DNA from 4 places in the Streptomyces sp. NPDC104381 genome. Region 1 is predicted to be linked to each of the others. Evidence: riboswitches for the same ligand, from Rfam matches in the RefSeq annotation. Region 1 holds a riboswitch; each other region holds the start of a gene.
The links. A riboswitch is a leader RNA that binds a small molecule or an ion and turns the genes downstream of it on or off. The one in region 1 is predicted to bind cobalamin.

Region 1 (4,084 bases):
TCCGCCGGGGACTCGGCCTCCGCCGGAGACTCGACCACCGGTACGGGACCGGCCTCCGGTACGGGACCGGCCTCCGGTACGGGACCGGCCTTCGCCGGGGACGTGACCTCCGGTGCGGTCGGCAGGGCCTCGAGGGCGCGGAGGTAGTGGTACGCCTCCCCGAAGGCGGTCGTCTCCTCCGGGCTTGCCCCCAGTGCCCTGACGAGGTTCTCCAGACCGGCCCAGTGCGCGGGCAGGGCGCGGCCGGACAGCCACCGCTCGACGGTGGACTCCCCCTGGCCCCCGTCCGTGGCGCCGACGGCATCCTTCCCGAACGCCACGGCGAACATCGCGGCCGGTGGCCAGTCGGCTTCTCCGGCCCTGGCCCTCAGAGCCTTCAGCTGTTCCCCCAGATCGGAGCGGGAGGTGACCTGGTCCAGCCGGTCGAGGATCGGGGACGGCTCCGGCGCTGAAACCCTCTGTGTCCTCGCCGCCTTCGCGATGGTCACCCGGTATTCGAGTTCCGCCCACATCTGCGGCCGCTGCCTCACCCCGGCTGCGAGGATCCGTTCGTAGACGTAGTCGTACAGCTCGTGGACACTGATCGCCCCGTCCCTGTCGAGATCGGCCTCCCCGGTGCGGAGGCCTTCGATCACGGCTCCGGTGAACCTGGACCTGCCCGGCTCCAACGCGCTGACGTGATCGCCCTCCCAGGCGTATTCGGTGCGGTTGGTGGCCGTGATGACCGCACGCCCGTGCCCGGCCAGTTCATCGCGTACGTGGACCGTGGTGTCACCCTTGGTGCCGTGCAGGAAGGCCCCGCTGTAGCAGCAGTCCAGGAGCAGGACGATGGACCGGGCCCGGCACCGGCGCATCTGGATCTGCAGGAAGGAACCGGAGACGGCGGTGGAGGCGAGGAGCTTCTGGTCGGTGTCCCGCGCCGCGAAGTACAGCTCTCCGTTGTCGTTCTTGATCCCGTGGCACGACAGGTGCAGCAGCAGGAGGTCGTCCCGGCTCCGGTCGAGGAAGAACTCCTCCATCGCCCGGCTCACCTCGCCGTGGCGGCCGTCGATCACCGTCCGCACGGCGAAGTCACCGACCTGAGGGTCGCTGAGCACCTCGGCCAGACCTTCGGCGTCCGGCGCCGGCGAGCGCAATCGGCTCAGACCGGGGGTGTCGTAGCGACCGGTCGCGATGAGCAGGGCAAACCGGCCCCCGGGCATCGTGTGTCCCCCTTCAGACTTGCTCGGCCGTCCCGGATCGCGGCACCGATGCGTCCGGGCCCGGGCGTGGCACGGTTTCCACCGCGCTGCGCGATGGGGTGTGCCGGGAGATGAACTCCTCGATCAGTCGGCGCTGGTCGGCCGATGACACGGCTTCCACCTCCAGGCTGTCCTCACCCACGGTGATGCTGATCCTCCGGACCGGCCGGTTCTCGATCCACGCGTGCAGCAGGTGCACCAGACTACGTACCACGAACGGCGCCGCCGTCACCAGCAGGGCACCCAGGGTGATCACCTCGCCCGGTTTGGCTCCCTCCGGCGCCCCTCCCGCCCGTTCCAGCACGACGCCGTCGAACTCCTGCTCCAGCAGGTGCTCGCGCAACGCGAGCGTGCACGACTCCAGTTCCTCCGGATCGCTGTCAGGGCCGCCCTCGAGCACCACCCGGATCCGACTCGCCGTACTGCTCACTGTGCCCCCACGTACTCGACGAGCGATCAGCGTAGCCAAAACTTCCCCGCGGTACCCCGGCCAGGGGCGATTCGCGTACACGCGGCGGGTCGACGTCATACGCCGGGGTGCGGCTCGCACCGTCGGCCGCCTGCTCGACCGCCCTCTCCCAGGGGTGTCGGGCGCGCTTGTCATCGTCCCCCACCTGGCACTACTGTCACCACGCCTTGGTGATCGGGAAATCGGTGTGATGCCGGTGCGGCCCTCGCCACTGTGATCGGGAAGTCCGGCTCCGGCCCTCGCGGGCAGCCACTGGGTCCTTGTGACCCGGGAAGGCGGAGTTCGGGCGGTGGTACCCGTAAGCCAGGAGACCGGCCAAGGCACTTCAACCATCCACGAGGTGCTGGAGAGGGTCTGCTGAGCCATGCACATAGCCGAGGGTTTTCTGCCTCCGGCGCACGCGATCGCCTGGGGTGTCGCGTCCGCGCCGTTCGTCGTCCACGGAGTCCGGTCACTCACGCGTGAGGTCAGGGAGAACCCTGAGAGCACGCTGCTCCTGGGGGCCTCCGGGGCCTTCACGTTCGTACTTTCCGCTCTCAAGATCCCTTCTGTGACCGGGAGTTGCTCGCATCCCACGGGTACGGGTCTGGGGGCCATCCTGTTCCGTCCGCCGATCATGGCGGTGCTGGGCACCATCACCCTGCTGTTCCAGGCGCTCCTGCTCGCCCACGGCGGTCTGACCACGCTGGGCGCCAACGTCTTCTCGATGGCGATCGTCGGCCCCTGGGCGGGGTACGCGGTCTACAAGCTGCTCCGCCGGTACGACGTACCGCTGATGGTGGCGGTGTTCTTCGGCGCGTTCGTCGCCGACCTGTCGACCTACTGCGTCACCAGCGTGCAGCTGGCGCTCGCCTTCCCGGACCCGGGCAGCGGGTTCCTGGGCGCGCTCGGCAAGTTCGGCTCCATCTTCGCGGTCACACAGATCCCGCTCGCGGTGAGCGAGGGGCTTCTGACGGTGCTGGTCATGCGACTCCTCGTGCAGTCCAGCAAGGGGGATCTGACCCGGCTGGGCGTGTTCCTCTCGGGCAGGCAGAACCGGACCAGGACGGCCGAGACCGAGGCGGTGGCCCGATGAACAGGAACACGAAGATCAACGCCCTTCTGCTGGTCGTGGTGGCCGCGCTGGCCGTCCTGCCGCTGGCCCTCGGCCTCGGCGACGGCGAGAAGGAGCCGTTCACGGGGGCCGACGCCCAGGCCGAGACGGCGATCACCGAGATCGACCCCGACTACGAGCCCTGGTTCTCCCCGCTGTACGAACCGCCGTCCGGCGAGATCGAGTCGGCGCTGTTCGCCCTGCAGGCCGCGCTCGGCGCGGGCGTCCTCGCCTACTACTTCGGCCTGCGGCGCGGGCGCCGTCAGGGCGAGCTGCGGGCGGCCGTGCGGCAGGACGGCGATGCCGTCGGGGAGTCCGCGGCCCGGGGGAACTGAGCGCGTGCTGCCGATCGACGCGGCGGCGCACAGCTCTCGCTGGCGCCGCCGCCATCCCGTGGACAAGGCCGTGCTCGGTCTGGGTCTCACCGTTCTGGCGATCTCGCTGCCGCCGTGGCCCGGTGCCGCCCTCGTCCTCCTCACCGCCGTCGCCGTGCTGCTGGGGCCGGCCGGTGTGCCCGCCCGTCAGCTGTGGCGCGCGTACCGGGTTCCCCTGGGCTTCTGTGTCACCGGCGCGGTCACCCTGCTCGTGCAGGTGGGCGGGCCGGGCGGGTTCGTGGCCCTGGCGGACGGCGGGCCGGTACGCGCCGGGGAGCTGCTGCTGCGCACGTCGGCGGCGTCCCTCGGGGTGCTGCTGTTCGCCTTCACCACTCCGATGTCCGATCTGCTGCCCCGCCTGGTCAGGGCGGGGGTGCCCGCGCCGGTGGTGGATGTCGCGCTGGTGACGTACCGCATGAGCTTCCTGCTCCTGGACTCGGTGCGCCGGATCCGGGAGGCGCAGGCGGCCCGGCTCGGGCACACCACCCGGGCCGCCGCCTGGCGCTCGCTGGCGGGGCTGGGCGCCACCGCCTTCGTCAGGGCCTTCGACCGTGCGGCCCGCCTCCAGGCCGGGCTCGCCGGGCGCGGTTACGACGGGACCCTGCGCGTCCTGGTGCCCGACGCCCGTGTCTCCGTCCGGTTCGTGTCCGTGAGCGTCACCCTGCTCGCGGCCCTCACCGTCCTGACCCTCGCCCTGGAAAGGCCCTTGTCATGAGCGACCCCGTGCTGCTGTCCCTGCGGGGCGCGTCCTTCGCGTACGAGGACGGCCCCACCGTGCTCAGCGGCCTCGACTTCGAGGCGCGTGCCGGGCGTGCGCTCGCCCTGCTCGGCCGGAACGGCAGCGGGAAGACCACGCTGATGCGGCTGCTCAGCGGCGGGTTGCGGCCGCGCGACGGGCAGTTGAGCG
Region 2 (4,084 bases), on a different contig from region 1:
CCCGGACCCCGTCAGTGCCCGGGCCGCGTGCGGCAGGACGAGGCCGACGAACCCGATGGCGCCCGCCGAGCTGACGAGGGCCGCGGTCAGCAGCGCGGTGGTGCAGAGCAGCACGATCCGGGTGCGGGTCACATGTACCCCCAGCGCGGCCGCGGCGTCCTGCCCGAAGGCGAAGGCGTCGAGCGTACGGGCGTGGCCCAGGCAGATCAGCAGGGTCACGGCCAGCACGGCCGAGCACATCCACACATCGCTCCAGCCGACCCCGCTCAGGGAGCCGAGCAGCCAGAAGAGCACGCCCTTGGTCTGTTCGGCGTCGGCGGCGGTCATCACGACGAAGGAGGTGAGCGCGGAGAAGAGCTGCATGGCCGCGACCCCGGAGAGGACGACCCGGTCGGTGGATCCGCCGAGCGTGTGGCTCAGCAGCAGGACGAGAGCGAAGGAGAGCAGGGCTCCGGCGAACGCGCCCCCCGAGACGGAGACCGCTCCCCCGCCGACGCCCAGGACGACGACCACGACCGCGCCGGTGGACGCCCCCGAGGAGACGCCGAGGACGAAGGGGTCGGCGAGCGGGTTGCGCAGCAGCGACTGCATCACGGTGCCGCAGACCGCGAGTCCGGCCCCGCAGACCGCGGCGAGCAGGGTGCGGGGCATGCGCAGGTTCCAGATGATGCCGTCCCGGATCGGGGTCAGCCGCCCCTGCCCGAGGCCGAGGTGCGAGGCCACCGCCGACCAGACGTCCGGGACGGAGATGCGGGCGGGACCGATCGTGACGGCGACCGCGACGGACAGGAGCAGCAGGGCGGCCCCGGCGCTCCACAGCAGGCCGCCGCGCAGGAGCCGGGACGCGGTGTCCGTCACCCCGCGAGTCCGAACGAGCGCAGCCCGGCCGCCACCCGCTCCACGCCCTCCACGGTCCGGATGGTCGGATTCATGGCCTGGCCGCTCAGCAGGACGTACCGCTTGTGCTTGACGGCGTCCAGGTTCTTCGTGGCGGGGTTGGACTCCAGGAACGCGATCTTCTTCCCGGCGCTCTCCGCGGTCTGCGACTTACGGGTCAGGTCACCGATGACCAGCACGTCGGGGTCGCGGTCGGCGACGGTCTCCCAGTTGATCTGGGGCCATTCCTCGTGGGTGTCGTCGAAGACGTTCTTCGCGCCGAGCGCGTCGGTGATGATGCCGGGGGCTCCGCAGCACCCCGCCAGGTAGGGGGCTTCGGCGTTGGCGAACCAGTAGAGCACCGTGGTGTCGGACGCGTCGATGCCGGCGGTCGCCTCGTCGACGCGGTTCCGGAGGCTCGTCACCAGCTTCTCGCCCCGCTCCGGGACGCCGAACACCTGGGCCAGGTCGCGTACTTCACCGTAGACGGCGTCCATGGTCAGCTTCTCGGCGCGGGAGCCGTCGCCGCTGCCCGTGTTGTCCTTGCCGGCGCAGTCGGAGGGCGAGAGGTAGGTCGGTACGCCCAGTTCCTCGAACTGGTCGCGGGAGGCCACACCGCCCTTGCCGAGGGTGGATTCGAACGAGGCGGTGACGAAGTCGGGTTCCTCGGCGAGGACCTTCTCGGAGGAGGGCTGGTTCTCGGCGAGGCGGGGGACCGTGGACTCGTCCTTCTCCAGGCCCTTCATCACCGGGTCCGTCCAGGTCGCGGAGCCGGCGATCCGGTCGGCGAGGCCGAGGGAGAGCAGGATCTCCGTCGATCCCTGGTTGAGGGAGACGGCGTGACGTGGTGGGGCGGTGACGGTCACCGTACGGCCGCAGTTCTTCAGCGTCACGGGGTAGCCGGCGGGGGCGTCGTCCCCCGCGCCGCCCGCGGCGGACTCGTTCCCGCCTCCGCCGCAGGCGGTCAGCAGGACGAGTCCCGCGAGGAGCAGGGCAGTGCGGCGTACGGTGCTGGGTATGAGCGGCACGGAGTCCCTCGGCGTTCTCAGGGCTCTTGCGCGAAGCCCGGTACGGAGTACCGCTCCCGGTGCGGGAGCGGGTGCCAGCAGGTCTTCGGACTCGGGTTCGTCCGGACGGGGCGCCTTCCCGGTGCACCCGAGGGTGTCCCAGTGGCCGTGGCCCCGCCCGTCCCCCTCACCGCTGCGCGTCAGCTCCGGATTCGCACCGGATTCCCTGACTCCACGTGGAGTGTGACTGGCGTCTGCAAGCTATCACGCGGGGTGGGGGCGGCCCCGGGGCCGTCGCCGGTACGGAGAACGGGGGTGCTGCTCCGTACCGGCGGGCCGTCGGACAGCTCAGCCCTTGGGGTGAACCGATTCGCCTCCGTCGGTGAGCGGCTTCACGCTCCGGCGTGCGAGCACGGACGTCGTGCCCCAGTAGGCGAGCAGGACGGCGCGCAGGCCCAGGATCTCCAGGCGCTCGCAGATGCTCCGTCCCCCGCGTCCGGCGCTCATCGGGCGTCCGCCGGGACGGTGTTCCACGGGCCGGCGGGATCGTCGTACGCGTCCGCGTAGCCGGGTCCGGCGATCGGCCAGTCGGCGAGGAGCCGCTCGGGCAGCGCGAAGGACTCGGCCAGTTCCGGGGCGTGTGCGGCGACGGCCGCGACGAGCTCCTCGACGGCCTCGTGCAGGGCGGCCACCTGGTCGCCGCTCAGGAGGCCGGCGGCCAGCAGGTCACCGCTGTTGCGGGCGACCCACTCGACGGCGAACAGCCGCTCCAGCTCCGCCAGCCGGTCCCTGGCCTCCCCCGGGGGAAGTGCCGCGCGGGCCTCGGCGTAGGCCTCGGCGGCCTGCCGGTAGGCGTAGGCCTCGACCCCGCGCAGGGCCGGGCCCGAGGCCGCGTTCCACCGGCCGAGGGTGTCGGCGTCGGGCGCCCGGAGAGCGCGCTCCCTGGCCCTGGCGAACCAGATGTCCTGGACTGAGGCGAGGAGCCGGCCCAGGAAGCGGGGGTCGGCCAGGTCGCCGGGGTGCGGTGCCGGGCCCGGGGCGTCGTCGCGGCCGGGCGCGGCGGCGAAGAGCATGTCGGCGGCCGCCTTGGCATACAGGGCGATGTTGTCGCCCTCGGCCGTGATGGCGCCCTCCACGCCCGTGACGAGTTCGGTCATGCCGTTGTTCTCCAACAGGGCCTGGGCGCCGCAGCGTTCGCGGCTCTCGACGATGACCTCACGGGCCCGCCAGGTGATCCACGCCTTGGCGACGTCGACGAGCCTGCCCGCCTCGGTGCGCCCGTCCTCGTCCGTGCAGGCCTCCCAGCGCTCCTGCGCCCTGCGGTACAGCAGGCTCATGGCGAAGACCGTGGCCATCGCCGAGGCGAGCGGTCCGTGGTGGGTCCGGTGGGCGTTGACGGGCACCGGTGGCGCGCCCCGGCTGCCGGAGATCATCCGGTGTCCGCCGTAGCGCACCGCGACCGCCAGGGTCGCGCGGGCCGACCCCGCCGCGCAGGCGCTCATCGAGATCCGGCCGGGGGTGACCCTCCCGATCGAGGTGAGGAAGCGCCGCCGCCGGTCTCCCGGACCGGTCCTGAACTCCCCCGGAGCGTCGCCCTCCTCGGCGGCTCCCAGCAGGGCGTCCCGCTCCACGAAGAGCTGGTCGAACGAGGTGAGGCAGTGGTCCACCGGGCTGCCCATCCGGGCCGGAAGCCGGCGCACCCGGACGCCCGGCAACGCCCGTACGTCGTCGGTGAGCGGCACCAGGAAGAGGCGTACCCCGTGGTCGGCCCCGTCGGCGACCAGGCGCGCGGCGACCAGGCCGGACTTCGCCCCGCCCGCCGGACTCGTGTTGGGCATGAACTTCTGCGCGCCCGCGTTGGGGGTGTGCAGGACGAAACCGTCCCGCTCACGGTCGTACGTGGCGGTGGTCTCCATCGCCGCCGCGTTGTTGCCGTGCGCCACCTCCGTACAGAGGAAGGTGCCGATGCGACGCATCGTCAGGTAGTCGGACAGATCGCGGCGGCCCGCGCATTCGTGGTCGAGGAGGCTGCCGAGGAAGAGGTTGTAGTGGATGCCCGCCACGGTGGTCAGCGCGGGGTCCACCGGGCCGAGCCAGGCGTGCAGGGCGGCCAGTGCCCGTGGGTCGGAGGCGAGGCGCGCGCCGCTGTCGAGGGAGAGGTTGAGGATCCGCAACCGGTCGTAGGCGAGGTCCAGTCGCTC
Region 3 (4,084 bases), 260 kb from region 1:
GCAGCGGCAGCGTCTCGCGCAGCGCGGGCTCGTCGACCTGGATGACCGACGTCCCCGCGGCCTCCAGGTCGTCCACCTCGTCCCGCAGCGCGAGGGCGACCTGCCGGGCGGTGTCGCCGAGGGGCTGGTCGTCGCGGACGAAGGACCAGGCGAGCATGGTGACGGGCCCGGTGAGCATGCCCTTGACCGGCCGGCCGGTGAGGGACTGGGCGTACGTCGTCCAGCCCACCGTCATCGGCTCGGGGCGCGAGATGTCACCGGCCAGCACCGGCGGGCGGACATAGCGGGTGCCGTAGGACTGGACCCAGCCGTGCTGCGTGGCGAGGTACCCCGTCAGCTGCTCGGCGAAGTACTGGACCATGTCGTTGCGTTCGGCCTCGCCGTGCACCAGGACGTCCAGGCCGGTCTTCTCCTGGAAGGAGATCACCTCCTGGATCTCGGCCTTGATGCGCTCCTCGTACCCGGCCGCGTCGATGCGTCCGGCCCGCAGGTCCGCGCGGGCGGTGCGCAGTTCGGCGGTCTGCGGGAACGAGCCGATGGTGGTCGTCGGCAGCAGGGGCAGCCCGAGGTGCGCGCGCTGGGCGGCGGCACGCTCCCCGTACGGCTGGGAGCGGCGGGAGTCGGCGTCGGTGACCGCCGCGGTCCTGGCGCGTACGGCGGGGTCCCGGGTGACGGGCGAGTTGGCGCGGGAGGCCAGGTCGGCCCGGTTGGCGGCGAGTTCGGCGGCGATGGCGCCGGTGCCCTGGGTGAGGCCCTTGGCGAGGGTGACGATCTCGGCGGTCTTCTGCCGGGCGAAGGCCAGCCAGCGCAGGACCTGCGGCTCGATGTCCCGTTCGGCGGCGGTGTCCAGGGGGACGTGCAGCAGGGAGCAGGAGGGCGCCACGTCGATGCGTCCGGCGAGCCCGAGCAGGGTGCCCAGGGTGGACAGCGACTTCTCCAGGTCGTTGATCCAGATGTTGCGCCCGTCGACCACACCGGCGACCAGCCGCTTCCCGGGGAGCCCGCCGGCGGCGGCCAGGGCGTCCAGGTTCGTGGCGGCTGCACCGGTGAAGTCCAGCGCGAGCCCGTCCACCGGCGCCTTGGCCAGGACGGTGAGGGCCTCGCCGAGCCGGCCGAAGTAGGAGGCGACGAGCAGCCTGGGCCGGTCGGTGAGCGAGCCGAGACGGTGGTAGGCGCGCTCGGCGGCGTCGAGTTCGGCCCCGGTGCGGTCCTGGACGAGCGCGGGCTCGTCGAGCTGCACCCAGTCGGCGCCGGCCGCCCGCAGGTCGGCGAGCACCTCGGCGTACACCGGCAGCAGGCGGTCCAGCAGGGTGAGCGGGTCGAAGTCCGCGGCCACACCGGGGGCGGGCTTGGCCAGGAGCAGATAGGTGACCGGGCCGACCAGGACGGGCCGGGCGGCCGCCCCCAGCGCGACGGCCTCCTTGAGCTCGGCGACCTGCTTGGCGGAGTCCGCGGTGAACACGGTGTCCGGGCCCAGCTCCGGGACCAGGTAGTGGTAGTTGGTGTCGAACCACTTGGTCATCTCCAGCGGGGCGACGTCCTGGGTTCCGCGCGCCATCGCGAAGTAGCCGTCCAGCGGATCGGCGGCGACCGCCTCACGGTGCCGGTCGGGGACGGCCCCGACCATGACGGTGGTGTCCAGTACGTGGTCGTAGTACGAGAAGTCCCCGGTCGGGACCTCGTCGACGCCGGCGTCGACGAGCTGCCGCCAGTTCGTACGGCGCAGATCCGCGGCTGTGGCGCGGAGGGCGTCGGCGGTGACCCGCCCCTTCCAGTAGCCCTCGACGGCCTTCTTCAGTTCCCGGTTCCGTCCCTGCCGGGGGTAGCCGTGGACGGTGGACCGCGCTGCCGCGGTCGCGTGCTCGGTGGTCACGGAGATCTCCTTCGCGAGATGAATCCCTGAGATCCCGGCGACGGGACGAGGGCACGAAGGGGTGACGCACAGGGCGGGAAGCGTCGGACGACGCGGAGATCCGCCAGGTGTGCACGCCGACCCGCCCACGAGGTCACCGGGATGTCCGCGCACGATTCGTCCGTGCGCGGGCAGTTGGCAGGTCTTCGGACTCGCGGGCACGTCCTCCGTGAGGACACCTAATGGCCGTCGCTTCCCAGGTCCGGTACGTCGGACCCAGTGCTCATGACGGCGGTCGTTCCCGCTCACCGCTGCGGGGCAGTCCCGGAATTCCACCGGGTTCCCTCTTACGACGCATCCCGCCTGGCGGACGGGGCGAACCAGCTGCACCCGCAAGCCTACGGGGCGTTCCGAGGGCGCGGTGCGTCAGGTCCAGCATGCGGATGGCGCGTCGCGGGCTCACGCGGGTCCCGTATCCGGCCCCACCGGGCGGAGGCGGTCACGGGCGGGGGTCCGGCCGCTCCACCCATGTCCGCGCTCCGGAGCGGCCGGGTCGGGAACGGGCGTCGAAGCGATTCGACACGCCACCCCGGCAGGCAACCGGGAGCAGCAGGGCCGGAATTGTCCATTGACACCCTTCCGGTGGACTGGCACCGTCGAAGCGCTTCAACGATCATGGCCGTGGGTCTCGGCCCTGGCCGACCCCGAGGACGGACCGTGGCGTTCTTCGACAATCCCGTGATCCCGGGCTTCAGCCCGGACCCGAGTATCTGCCGCGTGGGCGAGGACTACTACGTGGCGACGTCCAGTTTCGAATACGTGCCCGGAGTGCCGCTGTGGCACAGCAGGGACCTGGTGCACTGGCGGCTGATCGGGCACGCCCTCGACCGCCCCTCGCACCTGTCGCTCCCCGACACGGCTCCCGCCTCCTGCGGGGTGTACGCGCCCACGCTGCGGCACCACGACGGCCTCTTCCTGATGATCACTACCGTGGTGGCCGGCGCGGGCACCGTCCTGGTCACCGCCGAGGATCCCGCCGGGCCGTGGTCGGATCCGGTGCCGGTCGGCATACCCGGCATCGATCCCGATCTGGCCTGGGACGACGAGGGGAACTGCTGGTGCGTGTTCTCCCACGACGGGATCCGCGGGGTGCGCATCGAGCCGGGGACGGGCGAACTGCTCGGCGAGCCCGTGGAGATGTGGTCGGGAAGCGGCCTCCAGTACCCCGAGGGCCCGCACCTCTACAGGATCGGCGACTGGTGGTACCTGCTGCTGTCCGAGGGCGGCACGGAACGCGGGCACGCGATGTCCGTGGCCAGGGCCCGCACCCTGCCGGGGCCCTTCGAACCGCACCCGGACAACCCCGTCCTGTCCCATCGCAGCACCGGACACCCCGTGCAGAACACCGGCCACGGTGACCTGGTGCAGGCGCACGACGGCACCTGGTGGATGGTGCTGCTGGGCACCAGGCCCCGAGGCGACACACCGGGGTACCACGGCATGGGCCGGGAGACATTCCTGGCACCGGTGCGCTGGGAGGACGGCTGGCCCCTGCCGGGACCGCTCGAACTCCGTTCCCAGGCGCCCGGGTTGACCCCGCACCCCTGGCCCGCAGAGCCGCACCGGGACGACTTCGACACCCCCGCCCTCGCACCCTGCTGGGTGTCGCTGAGGCGTCATGACCCGGATGCCGCGCGCCTCGACGAGCGGCCGGGCCATCTGGTGCTGCACGCCCGGGCCGACGGCATGGAGAAGCCCGGAGCGCTGTTCGTCGGGCGGCGCCAGCGCGACGCCGACTGCGTGGCGCGGACCCGGGTCGACACCGGTGAAGGAGGCCGGGGCGGCCTCGCCGTACGGCTCGACGAGGCACACCACTACCAGGTGGAGACGGAGAACGGCACGGTGCGCGTGGTCGCCCGGATCGGTCCCCTGCGTCAGACCGTGGCCGAACGGGACGTACCCGCCGGGCCTTTGACGCTGCGGGTCGACGTCACCACCACGGACGTCCTGCCGCCCACCGTCACCGTACGACCCACTGATCCCGGTCACGCGGAGCAGTCGGGCCTGCGCGTCGGCGGCCCCGACACCCTCCGCCTCGGGTACGAGACCGACGACGGGCACGTCGAGATCCTCGCCGAACTCGACGGCCGCTACCTCACCACCGAGGTCGCGGGCGGATTCACCGGCCGTGTCGTCGGCATGTACGCGACCCGGGGCGCGCCGGCCTTCGAC
Region 4 (4,084 bases), on a different contig from region 1:
GGGCTGGCCGTACCCCTTCAGCGCCTCCCGCACGTCGTCGAGCTGGGCCTGGGTGAGGAGGCTCGGCCGGAGGCCGGGTACGGAGCTCGCGGTGAGCCAGAGCCTGCACATCCATTCGAGCTGGGCGGTGCGGTCGTAGGCCTGGTCGAGGGTGTCCCCGTAGGTGACGGTGCCGTGGTTCCTCAGCAGGCACCCCGTGCGGTCGCGCAGAGCGGCCAGCATGCCGTCGGCGAGTTCCCGGGTCCCGTAGCGGGCGTAGCCGGCGGTGCGGACGGGGCCGCCGAGCAGGGCGGCGGCGTAGTGGACGAGCGGCACCTCGTCGACGAGGGTGGAGACGGCCGTCGCGTGCACGGCGTGGGTGTGGACGACGGCCCCCGCGTCGCTGCCCCGGTAGACGGCCAGGTGGAGCGGGAGTTCGCTGGTGGGGACCAGGTCGCCGAGGATCTGGCGGCCTTCGAGGTCGACGCCGACGGCGTCCCCGGGGCCGAGCCGGTCGTAGGGCACGCCGCTGGGGGTGACCAGGACGATCCCGCCGACCCGGGCCGAGACGTTGCCCGAGGTGCCGACGACCAGGCCCTCCGCGGCGGTCCGCCGGAGGGTCGCGACGACACCGTCCCATGCCTGTTCGATCGCGTCCGTACGCACGTCACTCATGCGGGGATCCTAGGGTCGGGGGCCGGCGGGCCGGGTGACCCATGTCTCCTCGGAGGGACGCGGCGGGCACGGGGTGAGGGGTGTTCCGGGGCCCGGCCCGGGTGCGCGGGCGCCCGGGCCACGCATCCCGCACACAAGCGGAACCCTCGTACGCGGTTGGGGTCACCGTGCCGCCCTGCCCAGTTCATCTTCCGTTCACCCTGGTTGCTTACGTTCCCCGTGCCAATGACGTCGAACGATTGCCTGGGTAAATGGAACACATCACGCTGCTGCTTGCGATCGTGATCGTGACAGCTCTCGTGTTCGATTTCACGAACGGTTTCCACGACACCGCCAACGCGATGGCCACCACCATCTCGACCGGCGCACTCAAGCCCAAGACAGCGGTGGCCATGTCCGCCGTTCTCAACCTCGTCGGCGCGTTCCTGTCGGTGGAGGTCGCCAAGACGATCTCCGGCGGGATCATCAATGAGAACGGCCTCAGAACCGAGGTCATCTTCGCCGCGCTCGTCGGCGCGATCCTGTGGAATCTGCTGACCTGGCTGGTCGGCCTCCCCTCCAGTTCCTCCCACGCACTGTTCGGCGGCCTCATCGGCGCCGCGGTCATGTCGGCCGGCTGGTCCTCGATCAACGGCGGCACCGTCGTCACCAAGGTCCTGCTGCCGGCCATCGCCGCGCCGGTCGTCGCCGGTGTCGCCGCCCTCCTGGCCACGAAGCTGACGTACCGCCTCAACCGGAAGATCACCGACGAGGCGCAGCTGAAGTCGACCGCCAAGGGCTACCGCGCCGGCCAGATCGCCTCGGCCGGGCTCGTCTCGCTCGCCCACGGCACCAACGACGCGCAGAAGACCATGGGCATCATCACCCTGGCCCTGGTCACCGGCGGAGTCCTCTCCCCCGGGTCCAACCCTCCGGTCTGGGTCATCGCCTCCGCCGGTATCGCGATCGCGATGGGCACCTACCTCGGCGGCTGGCGCATCATCCGCACCATGGGCAGCGGCCTCACCGACCTGCGTCCGCCGCAGGGCTTCGCGGCCCAGACCAGCGCGGCCACGGTCATCCTGGCCTCCTCGCACCTCGGCTTCTCGCTCTCCACCACCCAGTCCTGCTCCGGCGCCGTCATGGGCGCGGGCCTCGGACGCAAGGGGGGCGTGGTCCGCTGGTCCACCGCCACCCGGATGTTCGTCGCCTGGGGCCTGACCCTCCCGGCCGCCGGGCTGGTGGGCGCGGGCGCCGAGTTCCTGACCAAGCAGGGCCCCTGGGGCGTCGGCGTGGTCGCCGTCCTGCTCGTCGCGGGCTCGGGCGCCATCTGGCTGCTGTCGCGCCGCAAGCCGGTCGACCACACCAACGTGAACGCGGGCACCGAGCCCGCGGGTGTCGTCACCACCGCGATCTCGGCGGTCAGCCCGCCGCCCGCCGGTGCCGTCGTACCTGAGCTCAAGACCACCATCTCGGCCCCGGCCCAGCCGGCCGGAACCCCGGCCGACCCGGCCACGGTGTAAGGAAGCGTCCGCATGAAAATCGACTGGGCAGCTCTCGCCTCCGTCTTCGGCGTCAGCCTCGTGGTGACCGTCGCGCTGGTCGGCCTCTTCACCCTTGGTGTCACCGGCCTCGCCAAGCAGACGCCGTCGGCGCGGGGCGGCGGTTCCACCGCCCTCGCGCGCACCGGCGCGTACGCCTGCTTCGCGCTGTGCGCGGCGGCGGTCGCGTACGGGATCTATCTGATCGTCGCCTGACGCCCCTCGGGCACCCTCACCGGCCGGACACACCCCGTGTGTGTCCGGCCGGTGTGCGTCTCAGCACACTGAAGGCCCGCAGGTCAACGGCAGGTTGACGGGCGTTCGCGGGGCGTGGTGGACTGCCGGAGCCATTTACGGCGACAGGAGAGGAAGCCGGTGCGAATCCGGCGCGGTCCCGCCACTGTCACCGGGGAGCAGCCTCCACACGGAAGTCACGGTCCGCCACCGCGGACTGGAAGGCCGGAGGAACTGCGGATCCGGGAGCCAGGAGACTCTCGTCGCCGGTCACGTCGAACCAGGGCGCGGACCCTGAGTGAGGACATACGCCATGCCGGGCTGCCCCGCGTCGGTCGCCGCACCACCTGTCACCGAGCCCCTTCGAGGCACGACGGCCGGCTGACCCGTGCGAGCCGACCGCATCTTCGCGTACGGCGCCGCCGCCGGCCTGATCGGCGACCTGCTGCTGGGTGATCCCCGGCGCGGGCACCCCGTCGCCGCCTTCGGGCGCGCGGCGGCGGCCGTCGAGAGCCGGCTGTGGCGCGACCACCGCGGCCGGGGTGCCCTGCACACCCTCGTCTGCGCGGGGGGCGCCACGGCCGCCGCCGCGCTGGCGGCCCGTGCCGTACGGAACCGTCCCGCCGCCGCCGTGGCGCTGACCGCCGCCGCCACCTGGTCCGTCGTCGGCGGCACCTCGCTGGGCCGCGAGGCCCGCGCCATCGGCGGGGCGCTGGCCGCCGGGGACGTGGAGCTGGCCCGGGAACGCCTGCCGCATCTGTGCGGCCGTGACCCGCAGTCGCTGGACGCGCGGCAGATCGCCCGCGCCGTGGTGGAGTCCGTCGCCGAGAACACCTCCGACGCCGTCGTGGGCGCCCTGGTGTGGGGTGCGCTCGGCGGGGTGCCGGGGCTGGTCGGCTTCCGGGCCGTCAACACCCTGGACGCCATGGTCGGGCACAAGTCGCCCCGCCACCGGCGCTACGGCTGGGCGTCGGCCCGGCTCGACGACGTCGCCGGCTGGCCGGGCGCCCGGCTCACCGCCCTGCTGGCCGTTGCCGCCGGGGGGCGCCCCCGCGCGGCCGTCCGGGCCTGGCGGGCCGACGCGGGCCGGCATCCGAGCCCCAACGCGGGCCCGGTGGAGGCCTCGTTCGCGGGAGCGCTCGGCGTACGGCTCGGCGGCACCCTCGCGTACGGCGGGCGGGTCGAGCACCGGCCCGTGCTCAACGGCGAGGCGGGCCGGGACGTGCGGGTGACGGACATCGAACGTGCGGTGCGGCTGTCGCGCCGGGTGAGTGTGCTGGCCCTCGCCGTCTGCGCGGTGGGGCGGCTGGCCAGGGGACGGAGAACGGCATGAGCGGCGGGCTGCTGGTCGCGGGGACCACCTCGGACGCGGGCAAGAGCGTCGTCACGGCGGGGATCTGCCGGTGGCTGGTGCGCCGGGGGGTGAAGGTCGCGCCGTTCAAGGCGCAGAACATGTCGCTGAACTCGTTCGTCACCCGGGAGGGCGCGGAGATCGGGCGCGCCCAGGCGATGCAGGCGCAGGCCGCCCGGGTGGAGCCCTCGGCGCTGATGAACCCGGTGCTGCTCAAGCCGGGCGGTGACCGCTCCAGCCAGGTCGTCCTGATGGGGAAGCCGGTCGGCGAGATGAGTGCGCGCGGCTACCACGGAGGGCGCCAGGAGGCCCTGCTGGGCACGGT

Region 2: another riboswitch for cobalamin. It lies ahead of ACZ607_RS12385 (ABC transporter substrate-binding protein); the one in region 1 lies ahead of ACZ607_RS18305 (energy-coupling factor ABC transporter permease).
Region 3: another riboswitch for cobalamin. It lies ahead of metE (5-methyltetrahydropteroyltriglutamate--homocysteine S-methyltransferase); the one in region 1 lies ahead of ACZ607_RS18305 (energy-coupling factor ABC transporter permease).
Region 4: another riboswitch for cobalamin. It lies ahead of ACZ607_RS04790 (cobalamin biosynthesis protein); the one in region 1 lies ahead of ACZ607_RS18305 (energy-coupling factor ABC transporter permease).

Annotation. Positions count from the first base shown of each region.
Region 1 is NZ_JBVJNK010000005.1:111,789-115,872, reverse strand. It holds gene ACZ607_RS18315 (caspase, EACC1-associated type) at 1-1,202, opposite strand, end outside; gene ACZ607_RS18310 (hypothetical protein) at 1,216-1,671, opposite strand; cobalamin riboswitch at 1,862-2,044, shown strand; gene ACZ607_RS18305 (energy-coupling factor ABC transporter permease) at 2,075-2,785, shown strand; gene ACZ607_RS18300 (energy-coupling factor ABC transporter substrate-binding protein) at 2,782-3,138, shown strand; gene cbiQ (cobalt ECF transporter T component CbiQ) at 3,143-3,892, shown strand; gene ACZ607_RS18290 (energy-coupling factor ABC transporter ATP-binding protein) at 3,889-4,084, shown strand, end outside.
Region 2 is NZ_JBVJNK010000003.1:663,385-667,468, reverse strand. It holds gene ACZ607_RS12390 (FecCD family ABC transporter permease) at 1-858, opposite strand, end outside; gene ACZ607_RS12385 (ABC transporter substrate-binding protein) at 855-1,904, opposite strand; cobalamin riboswitch at 1,964-2,150, opposite strand; gene ACZ607_RS12380 (hypothetical protein) at 2,232-2,390, opposite strand; gene ACZ607_RS12375 (acyl-CoA dehydrogenase family protein) at 2,387-4,084, opposite strand, start outside.
Region 3 is NZ_JBVJNK010000005.1:370,104-374,187, forward strand. It holds gene metE (5-methyltetrahydropteroyltriglutamate--homocysteine S-methyltransferase) at 1-1,873, opposite strand, end outside; cobalamin riboswitch at 2,033-2,252, opposite strand; gene ACZ607_RS19425 (glycoside hydrolase family 43 protein) at 2,570-4,084, shown strand, end outside.
Region 4 is NZ_JBVJNK010000001.1:1,070,228-1,074,311, reverse strand. It holds gene ACZ607_RS04805 (class II aldolase/adducin family protein) at 1-654, opposite strand, end outside; gene ACZ607_RS04800 (inorganic phosphate transporter) at 906-2,156, shown strand; gene ACZ607_RS04795 (hypothetical protein) at 2,169-2,390, shown strand; cobalamin riboswitch at 2,540-2,668, shown strand; gene ACZ607_RS04790 (cobalamin biosynthesis protein) at 2,797-3,741, shown strand; gene ACZ607_RS04785 (cobyric acid synthase) at 3,738-4,084, shown strand, end outside.